3 linked regions of the Marichromatium purpuratum 984 genome follow. The protein of the gene in region 2 interacts with the protein of the main gene of each other region in a pairwise test. Links are inferred from orthologs where the notes say so. Each region holds a gene or a part of one and is shown on either strand. Other genes may lie near its edges. The genes, in order: MARPU_RS02275, grxD and MARPU_RS05445.

What was found.
Region 1: the proteins of grxD (region 2) and MARPU_RS02275 interact in binary tests that used the Escherichia coli proteins (3 or more experiments, as listed by UniProt). The link is inferred for Marichromatium purpuratum 984 from one-to-one orthologs.
Region 3: the proteins of grxD (region 2) and MARPU_RS05445 interact in binary tests that used the Escherichia coli proteins (3 or more experiments, as listed by UniProt). The link is inferred for Marichromatium purpuratum 984 from one-to-one orthologs.

The regions. Positions count from the first base shown.
Region 1 is NZ_CP007031.1:494,549-497,666, forward strand. What follows is about bases 96-3,061. They hold MARPU_RS02275 (BolA family protein), read right to left. Parts: upstream 1,755-3,061; coding sequence 1,437-1,754; downstream 96-1,436. Other genes in these bases: MARPU_RS02270 (alanine/glycine:cation symporter family protein), read left to right, coding at 96-1,421; MARPU_RS02280 (hypothetical protein), read right to left, coding at 1,751-2,647. Also shown: more of MARPU_RS02270, read left to right, coding at 84-95. UniProt on the Escherichia coli protein: Transcriptional regulator that plays an important role in general stress response. Has many effects on cell morphology, cell growth and cell division. Acts by regulating the transcription of many genes, including dacA (PBP-5), dacC (PBP-6), ampC and mreB.
Region 2 is NZ_CP007031.1:3,319,950-3,323,067, forward strand. What follows is about bases 79-3,044. They hold grxD (Grx4 family monothiol glutaredoxin), read right to left. Parts: upstream 1,747-3,044; coding sequence 1,411-1,746; downstream 79-1,410. Other genes in these bases: MARPU_RS14385 (MlaA family lipoprotein), read right to left, coding at 79-610; rnt (ribonuclease T), read left to right, coding at 732-1,397; MARPU_RS14400 (N-acetylglutaminylglutamine amidotransferase), read right to left, coding at 1,813-3,044. Also shown: more of MARPU_RS14385, read right to left, coding at 1-78; more of MARPU_RS14400, read right to left, coding at 3,045-3,118. UniProt on the Escherichia coli protein: Monothiol glutaredoxin involved in the biogenesis of iron-sulfur clusters.
Region 3 is NZ_CP007031.1:1,198,396-1,201,405, reverse strand. What follows is about bases 34-2,891. They hold MARPU_RS05445 (BolA family protein), read right to left. Parts: upstream 1,652-2,891; coding sequence 1,415-1,651; downstream 34-1,414. Other genes in these bases: MARPU_RS05440 (peptide chain release factor 3), read left to right, coding at 2,502-2,891; MARPU_RS05450 (fumarate hydratase), read left to right, coding at 34-1,351. In the rest of the region: more of MARPU_RS05450, read left to right, coding at 1-33; more of MARPU_RS05440, read left to right, coding at 2,892-3,010. UniProt on the Escherichia coli protein: Involved in cell resistance against acid stress.

The sequences.
Region 1 (3,118 bases), 2.8 Mb from region 2 along the record:
CCGCGGCGGCGTTGTAATCACCAGGGGCGGGCGCTGTATAGTGCCCGCTCGTCCTGAAGGCTTTGATTCGAGAGGAGGTGTGGATGGAATCCATGACGACATGGATCGGGGTGCTCAACGGCTGGGTCTGGGGTCCGCCGATGCTGGTGCTGATCCTCGGCACCGGGCTGTTCCTGCTGCTCGGCCTGCGGCTGATGCCCTGGCTCCGGCTCGGCTACGGCTTTCGCATGCTGTGGTCGGGACGGCGAGGGCATGGCGAGGGCGACATCACCCCGTTCAACGCGCTGATGACTTCGCTGTCGGCGACCGTCGGGACTGGCAACATCGCCGGTGTCGGCACGGCGATCGCGATCGGCGGTCCCGGGGCGCTGTTCTGGATGTGGTGCACCGCACTGGTGGGCATGGCGACCAAGTATGCCGAGGGCGTGCTGGCGGTGAAGTACCGCGAGGTCGACGCCAAGGGCAACCATGTCGGCGGTCCGATGTACTACATCAAGAACGGTCTCGGGCGGCGCTGGTTGTGGCTGGGCGCGGCCTTCGCGGTGTTCGGTGCCATGGCTGGGTTCGGTATCGGCAACATGGTGCAGGCCAACTCGGTGGCCGATGCGCTCAACTCCAAGTTCGCGCTGCCCAAGGCCTGGGTCGGCGGGGCGATGGCGCTGCTGGTCGGGTTGGTGCTGATCGGCGGCATCCGCTGGATCGCCCAGGTCGCTGGCAAGCTGGTGCCCTTCATGGCGATCGCCTATGTGCTCGGCGGGCTGGTGGTGCTCGGACTCAATGCCGAGGCGCTGCCCGGTGCGGTGGTGCAGATCGTCGAGTACGCCTTCTCGCCCACCGCCGCGGTCGGCGGGTTCGCCGGCGCGACCGTGATGATGGGCATCCAGATGGGGGTGGCGCGCGGCGTCTTCTCCAACGAGGCCGGGCTCGGCAGTGCGCCGATCGCTCACGCCGCGGCGAAGAACGACAACCCGGTGCAGCAGGGCACCATCGCCATGCTCGGTACCTTCATCGACACCCTGATCATCTGCACCATCACCGGGCTGGTGATCATGGTCACCGGCGCCTGGACCAGTGGCGAGACCGGTGCCAGCCTCTCGACCGCGGCCTTCGGCGCCGGTCTGCCCGGGGTCGGCGGTTATGTGGTGGCGCTGGGTCTGGCGCTGTTCGCCTTCACCACCATCCTCGGCTGGAGCCTGTATAGCGAGCGCTGTGTCGAGTATCTGTTCGGGGTGCGCGCGATCCTGCCGTTCCGGCTGGTGTGGGTGGCGGCGATCCCGGTCGGCGCGATGGTCAAGCTGGAGTTCGTGTGGCTGGTGGCCGACACCCTCAACGCGATGATGGCGCTGCCCAACCTGCTGGCGCTGCTGCTGCTCAGCCCGGTGGTGTTCCGGCTGACGCGCGAGCACTTCGCCCGCGCCTGAGGTCGGGCTGAGGGGTCAGGCGGCCCCGGAGCCGCCCTGGCAGGGCGGCGACTGCGGTGCGGCGCCGCCCTTCTCGTGCCACTCCTCCGGGGTCCAGGTGTGCTGGCTGAGTGCGTGCAGGCCCTGCTCGAACTCGTCGGCGAGCAGGCTGTTGATGGCGCGGTGACGCTCGATCAGCGGCTGTCCGGCGAAGCCTTCGCTGACCACCAGCAGCTTGAAGTGTGACTCGGCGTCTGGGGTGACGGCGTGCATATAGCTCTCATCGACCACGTCCAGATGCATGGGGTCGAATGCCTCGCGGATGCGGCGCTCGATGCGGGTCCGTCGGTTCATCGCTCATCTCTCCCTTGGTTCGATTGGATCGGCGGCGTGGCGCCGCCGGTGATCTCGATGTGCTCGGTGCTGCGCAGCGACCGTTGCATGGCCGCCAGGACCTGATCGAGTGCGGGGTCGTGACGCGGATCGGCGAGCGTGGCGTGATCGATGCCCTCGACCCGGCCATAGAGTGCGCGACGCAGATGCTCACGGGTGTGGATCTGGTGGCGCAGGTCCTCGACTAGGTGTTCGAGTTCGCTGCGCGTGGGCGCCTGACCGAGGGTGTGGAACAGCTCGGCGAGCGCGGTGAACAGCCCCCGGGCACGTGTATCGAGCCCGAACTCGCGCGGATCCCAGTCGCGCAGCGTGGTGTCGCGTCCGACCCAGATCCGGTAGCTCTCCTTGTGCAGGGCGTGATAGAGCGCCTCCTCCGAGACCAGGAATACCAGCAGGTGATGCCGGTTGGCGTCGTAGGGGGCGTCGCGCACCTGCCAACGGCACTCGCGCACCAGGCGATGGATGCGGATGTGTTCGCGGAAGTCGGCGGCCTGGAGCTGGTCGAGGATGAGCACCGTCGGCTCGCCCTCGCTCTGCGCGCAGGCCTCGCTGACGGTGAGGTCTAAGGGCGCGATCGGCGGTTCCTCGCGACCGAGTTCGTCGCGGCTCGGCGGCAGGATCACCTCGGGTTGGGGCGGATTGGTGTCGGTGAAGTCGTGATAGATGATCTGGCGCATCCCCAGCGCCCGGGCCAGGGCGTTGGCGAAGGCGCTCTTGCGTCGGCCACCGTCGCCGGCGACGTTGAGTGCACGTAGTCCGCGCGGCCTGCTCTCGAGCAGACAGCGGACCTCGAATTCGTAGTCGTCGTTGGACTCGAATCCGTGCTCGGCCATGCGTTCGCGCAGACTGGACATGTACGGATGATAGCCGCTTGGTCGCGGCGGGAGCCAGCCTTCCAGCCGTCGGGCATTTGAGCCGCCGGCCTACCAGCGACCAGCTATCAGCCTCCAGCCTCCAGCGACCAGCGACCAGCGACCAGCGACCAGCCACCAGCCACCAGCGCCAGGGGGATTGAGCCGCAAAGACACCAAGGGTGCGAAGGGGATAGAAGCCGAGACCCTTTCGTGTGCCGGTCGCCGCTGCAGGCCGCCTTTCGGGCTTCCCTGCGTCCGGTGAGTCTGGCAACCGTGGGCACGGTCGAGTTAGGCCGCCCACTGGTGACTGACCAGCTGGTAGCTGGCTTTCCGCCGACCCCGCCACGCCTTGCCCGGCCTGCGGATCTGCAGACCGTTCGCTTGCTTTGCGTCCTTCGCGCCTTCGCGGTTGGAACCAGCTTCCAGCGATCAGCCTCCAGCTTCCAGTCGGGGAGACTGCGCCTTGCCCGG
Region 2 (3,118 bases):
CAAGGATATCGCTGGCATCGAGCAGGTCGGCCCGCTGATCGATCGCGCGCAGCACGACGGCTCCCCAGTAGATCTGGTTCTTCTTCAGGCTGAAGAAGGGGTCGAGCGCCACGTCACCGGCGAAGCCGAAAGTGTCGCGGATGCTGCTCGGACCGACGATCGGCAACATGAAGTAGGCGCCGGACTCAAGCCCCCAGTAACCGAGCGTCTGACCGAAGTCCTCCTTGTAGCTCGGCAGCCCGACGTTGGTGGCAACGTCGAACACCCCGAGGATGCCCACGGTGGAGTTGATGAACACTCGACCGACATCGCTGCCGGCGCGCGACATCTTGAACTGCAACACGTTGTTGACCGCCGAGGTCATGTCGGCGACATTGGCGAAGAAGTTGGTCACGCCGCGATCGACCGGCTCCGGCGTGACCTTGCGATAGGCGCGCGCCGTGGGTTGGATGAAGGCCTTGTCGAAATCGCTGTTGAAGCGATAGACGGCCCGGTTGTAAGGCTCGAGCGGGTCGCGTGGATCGCTCACGCGCGCCGCGCCGGAGGCGCAACCGGCCAGCAGCAGTGCCGCCCCGAAGATTCCCAGCCACTTGAACCCGCGTGTGTCCATCTCGACGTCCTTCACCTGATTCAACGCAACGAGTCGCGATCCTACCACAGCGCAGCCCCCTGACGCGGCCGGCATGGGCAACAGGATTGGCGTTGCCGACCAAACCACTTATGCTGTCGCGATGAACGGTGAAGAACAGATTCCAGACGGCATTGCACAGCGCTTTCGCGGCTTCCTGCCGGTCGTCGTCGATGTCGAGACCGCGGGCTTCGACGCCCAGCGCCACGCCTTGCTCGAGATCGCCGCGGTGGTCATCCGCATGGCGCCCGATGGCCGGCTCGAACCCGCGCCCGCGGTCCATTGCCACGTGCTGCCCTTCGTCGGCGCCGAACTCGACCCCAGGGCGCTCGCCTTCAACGGCATCGACCCGGACCATCCGCTGCGTGACGCCGTGCCCGAACACGAGGCGCTCAACCGCATCCTCTCCCCGGTCCGCAAGGCGGTGAAGAACACCGGCTGCACCCGCGCCATCCTGGTCGGGCACAACGCCCACTTCGACCTCGGCTTCATCAAGGCGGCGGTCGATCGTACCGAGTTCAAGCGCAACCCCTTCCATGCCTTCAGCGTCTTCGACACCGTCAGCCTCAGCGGGCTGATGTTCGGCCAGACCGTGCTCGCCAACGCCGCGCGCGCCGCCGGGCTCGGCTGGAGCAACAGCGAGGCGCACTCGGCGCTCTACGACGCCGAGCAGACCGCGCGACTGTTCTGCACCATCGTCAACCGCTGGAACGAGTTCGATCCACTGCGCTTCTGGGAGAGCGGCGAGCGACTGCCCGCCCCCGAGTGAGACCCAGGCGGCGCTAGTCGGCGCCGCCCTCGGCGCGCGCCGCCGCCTGCTCCATCATCGGCTTGAGTTCGCCCCCGGCATGCAGCTCGAGGGTGATGTCGCAGCCACCGACCAGCTCGCCGTCGATATAGAGCTGGGGAAAGGTCGGCCAGTCGGCATAGCGCGGCAGGTGCTCGAAGATCTCCGGGTCCTGCAACACGTTGACATAGGCGAAGGGCACGCCGCATTCCTGGAGTGCCTGCGCCGCACGCATCGAGAACCCGCACTGCGGGAACTGCGGCGTGCCCTTCATGTAGATCACCACCGGGTTGTTCTTGACCTGCTCGCCAATACGCTCCAACACGTCCATCGCTCACCTCGTACCGGATTTGATCCTGTCATCGCTGGCACGAGGATCGGGCCGACCGGGCCGATTTCAACCGGCGCCGACGCCATCGACATTGCGCTGCAGCCACAGCTCGAGCGCGGCGAGGTGCCACAGCTTGTTACCTTGGATGCGGGTGTGGTGCATGTCGGGGGCGGCGAGCAGCTGCTCGATGTAGTCGCGCCGGTAGAGCCCGCGCTCGCGACAGGCGCGTGAGTCGAGCAGCTCGCGCATGAAGGCGAGGAAGGGCCCGCGCACGTACTTGAGCGCGGGCATCGGGAAATAGCCCTTGGGGCGATCGATCACCGCCGCCGGCAGCAGCCCGCGCGCCAGCGCCTTGAGCGGGTACTTGCCACCCTCGCGCAGCTTCAGCTCGGGCGGGCAGCGCGCGGCCAGCTCGACGAGCCGATGGTCGAGGAAGGGCACCCGCGCCTCCAGCCCCCAGGCCATGGTCATGTTGTCGACCCGCTTGACCGGGTCGTCGACGATCAGGGTGGTGACATCGAGACGCAGCACCGCATCCATGAAGGTATCGGCACCGGGCGCGGTGAGCGCCGGGCCGATCAGCTCGGCGGTGTGATCGGCACCGCCGTGGGCAGCCGCGACCATCCGCAGGTACTCCGCGTGATCGCGGTCGAAATAGTGCTTGGCGAAGCGCTCGAGCCGGCTGCCGCCGGCCTCGGCCTGCATCCGCGGATACCAGAAGTAGCCGCCGAAGACCTCGTCGGCCCCCTGCCCCGACTGCACCACCTTGATCTCGCGCGAGACCTGCTCGGCGAGCAGATAGAAGGCCACCGCGTCCTGGCCGAACATCGGCTCGGCCATGGCGTCGATCGCCTCGGGCAGACGTTCGAGCACCTGGTCGTTGGGCACCTGGAAGCGCTGGTGGCGGGTGGCGTAATGGGCCGCGACCTGGTCGGAGTAGAAGAACTCGCTGCCCGACTCCTCCGGGGTGTCCTCGAAACCGACCGAGAAGGTGCGCAGATCGCTCACCCCGGTCTCGGCGAGCAGCGCCACCAGCAGACTGGAGTCGAGCCCGCCGGAGAGCAGCACCCCGACCGGTACGTCGGCGACCTCGCTGCGCACCCGCACCGCGCGGCGCAGCTCGGCATGGATCGCCTCCAGCCACTCGCCCTCGTCGCGCGGCTGCGCCGGACGCGTCGCCTCCAGCTGCCAGTAGGCCCCGCCGCTGCGTCGGCCATCGGCGTCGAGACGCAGCCAGTGGCCCGGCTCGATCTTGCGCACCCCGCGCAGGATGGTGCGCGGCGCCGGCACCACCGCGTGCAGGGTGAAGAGATGATGGAGCGCCACCGCATCGACCGCGGTATCGACCCCGCCGGCGGCCAACAGCGCCTGG
Region 3 (3,010 bases), 2.1 Mb from region 2 along the record:
CGCCGAGGGCCAGCGCCCGATCTGCCAGGACACCGGCATGGTGGTGGTCTTCCTCAAGGTCGGCATGGAGGTGCGCTGGGAGAGCGACAAGAGCGTGCAGGCGATGGTCGACGAGGGCGTGCGCCGCGCCTACACCCACCCCGACAACCCGCTGCGCGCCTCGATGGTCACGCCGCCGATCGGGGCACGCAAGAACACCCGCGACAACACCCCGGCGATCGTGCACATGGAGCTGGTGCCGGGCGACAGCCTCGAGGTGAAGATCGCCGCCAAGGGCGGCGGTTCGGAGAACAAGTCCAAGTTCGCCATCCTCAACCCCAGCGACAGCCTGGTCGACTGGGTGCTGAAGACGGTGCCGACCATGGGCGCCGGCTGGTGCCCGCCGGGAATGCTCGGCATCGGTGTCGGCGGCTCGGCCGAGCAGGCGATGCTGATGGCCAAGGAGGCGCTGATGGAGCCGATCGACATCCACGAGCTGCAGCAGCGCGGCGCCGAGGACGAGATCGAGGCGCTGCGTCTGGAGCTGATGGAGAAGGTCAACGCGCTCGGCATCGGCGCCCAGGGGCTCGGCGGGCTGGCGACCGTGCTCGACGTCAAGATCCACACCTACCCCACCCACGCAGCCTCGCTGCCGGTGGCGATGATCCCCAACTGCGCGGCCACCCGTCACGTCGAGTTCACCCTCGACGGCAGCGGGCCGGCGAAGCTCGAGCCGCCGCGCCTGGAGGACTGGCCGGCGCTGGAGTGGGACGGCGCCGCCGGCTCACGTCGGGTCGATCTCGACACCCTCACCCGCGAGCAGATCGCCGAGTGGCAGCCGGGCGAGCGCCTGCTGCTCTCGGGCAAGCTGCTGACCGGACGCGATGCCGCGCACAAGCGCATCACCGAGATGCTCGCGCGCGGCGAGTCGCTGCCCGAGGGGGTCGACCTCACCAACCGCTTCATCTACTACGTCGGCCCGGTCGACCCGGTCGGTGACGAGGTGGTCGGCCCGGCCGGTCCCACCACCTCCACGCGCATGGACAAGTTCACCGAGCAGATGCTCGCCGAGACCGGCCTGATCGGCATGGTCGGCAAGGCCGAGCGCGGCCCGGCGGCGGTGGCGTCGATCGCGCGACACGGCGCGGTCTATCTGATGGCCGTCGGTGGCGCGGCCTATCTGGTGGCCAAGGCGATCAAGTCCTCGCGCCTGGTCGCCTTCGAGGACCTGGGCATGGAGGCGATCCGCGAGTTCGAGGTCGAGGACATGCCGGTCACGGTCGCGGTCGACAGCCGCGGCGAAGCGGTGCACCAGAGCGGCCCGGCCGAGTGGCGCGCGCGCATCGGCAAGATCCCGGTCGAGATCGAGTAAGACGGGCCGGGCGACGCCACAAGGCGTCGCCCGGGTGCCGCGCAGGCGGCACCCGCCCTGCCCTCACCCCGCGGCGCGCTGCGCTGGGGTCAGGGTGCGGATCGAGATGGCGTGCAAGGCACCGCTGGCGATCTCCGCCTTGACCGTCTCCATCACCAACCGCTGCTTGGCCAGCGGCGTCAGCCCCTCAAACCGCTCGCTGACCACCACCGCGTCGAAGTGCTCACCATCGCCAGTGACCTCCACCTCGGCCTCGGGCATCCCCCGACGAATCAGATCGGCAACCGCTGTCGTCTCCACGTCTCGACTCCTGCGCAGGCTTGAGAATGAACGCGCGCCGGCTCGGCGCACCCGCCAGAGATTGGTGCGGCGCGGCCCTGGCTCAAGCCAGCGGTCAGCGGTCAGCGGTCAGCGGTCAGCGGTCAGCGGTCAGCGGTCAGCGGTCAGCGGTCAGCGGTCAGCGGTCAGCGGTCACGAGGATTGAACCGCAAAGCCGCCAAGGGCGCGAAGAAGGGAAAGAGCAAGCAACAAGACGCTCACCCAAAGTCCCCCTTTAACAAAGGTGGATTTAGGGGGATTCATCGCCAAAGGGGGAACTCGGCTGGGTATTTCGACCGACGACTCTCGACATCTGCAGCTTCCAGTAGCCAGCTGACAGCCGCCAGCAAGAGGAGCGCGCTCAATGATCGCTGCGGGTCAACGCGTCTCGACATTCTTTGTGCGCTTGGCGACTTGGCGGTTCGAATCAGCTACCAGCTACCAGCTACCAGCTACCAGCTACCAGCTACCAAGGGGATTGAACCGCAAAGCCGCGAAGAACGCGAAGGACGCGAAGGACGCGCAGAGAAGAAAGGCTTGCAGTCACCAGTCACCAGCTGCCACCCACCGTGGGAAGCCGGCACCACCGCCGAGACCTCGATTCCATCAAGTCTTCTTCACGCCCTTCGCGGCTTTGCGGTTCGAATCAGCATCCAGCCTCCGGTCGGCGAAGCTGGTGTGCTTGATCGGCGATTGACGGGCAAGACGGTATCTTGGCGGTTCAACCATTTCCCCGCCCGATCCGTCCACCCGGCGGATGAACGCAACCGGGCCGCGGGGATATAATTGGCGGTTTTCCCCAGTCCGCAGCCAGCAACGCCAGACACCCCCTATGAGCGAGCTTCAAGCGCAACTCGACAAACGTCGTACCTTCGCCATCATCTCCCACCCCGACGCCGGTAAGACCACCCTCACCGAGAAGCTCCTGCTGTTCGGGGGCGCGATCCAGCTCGCGGGCACGGTCAAGGGGCGCAAGGCCGCCCGTCACGCCACCTCAGACTGGATGGAGCTGGAGAAGCAACGCGGCATCTCGGTGACCTCCTCGGTGATGCAGTTCCCCTACGGCGAGGCCACCGTCAACCTGCTCGACACCCCCGGCCACGAGGACTTCTCCGAGGATACCTACCGCACCCTCACCGCAGTCGACTCGGCGCTGATGGTGATCGACGTGGCCAAGGGCGTCGAGGCCCGCACCATCAAGCTGATGGACGTCTGCCGGCTGCGCGACACCCCGATCCTCACTTTCGTCAACAAGCTCGATCGCGAAGGCCGCGATGCCATCGAGATCCTCGACGAGATCGAGCAGGTGCTGAAGATCCGCTGCGCGCCGCTGACCTGGCC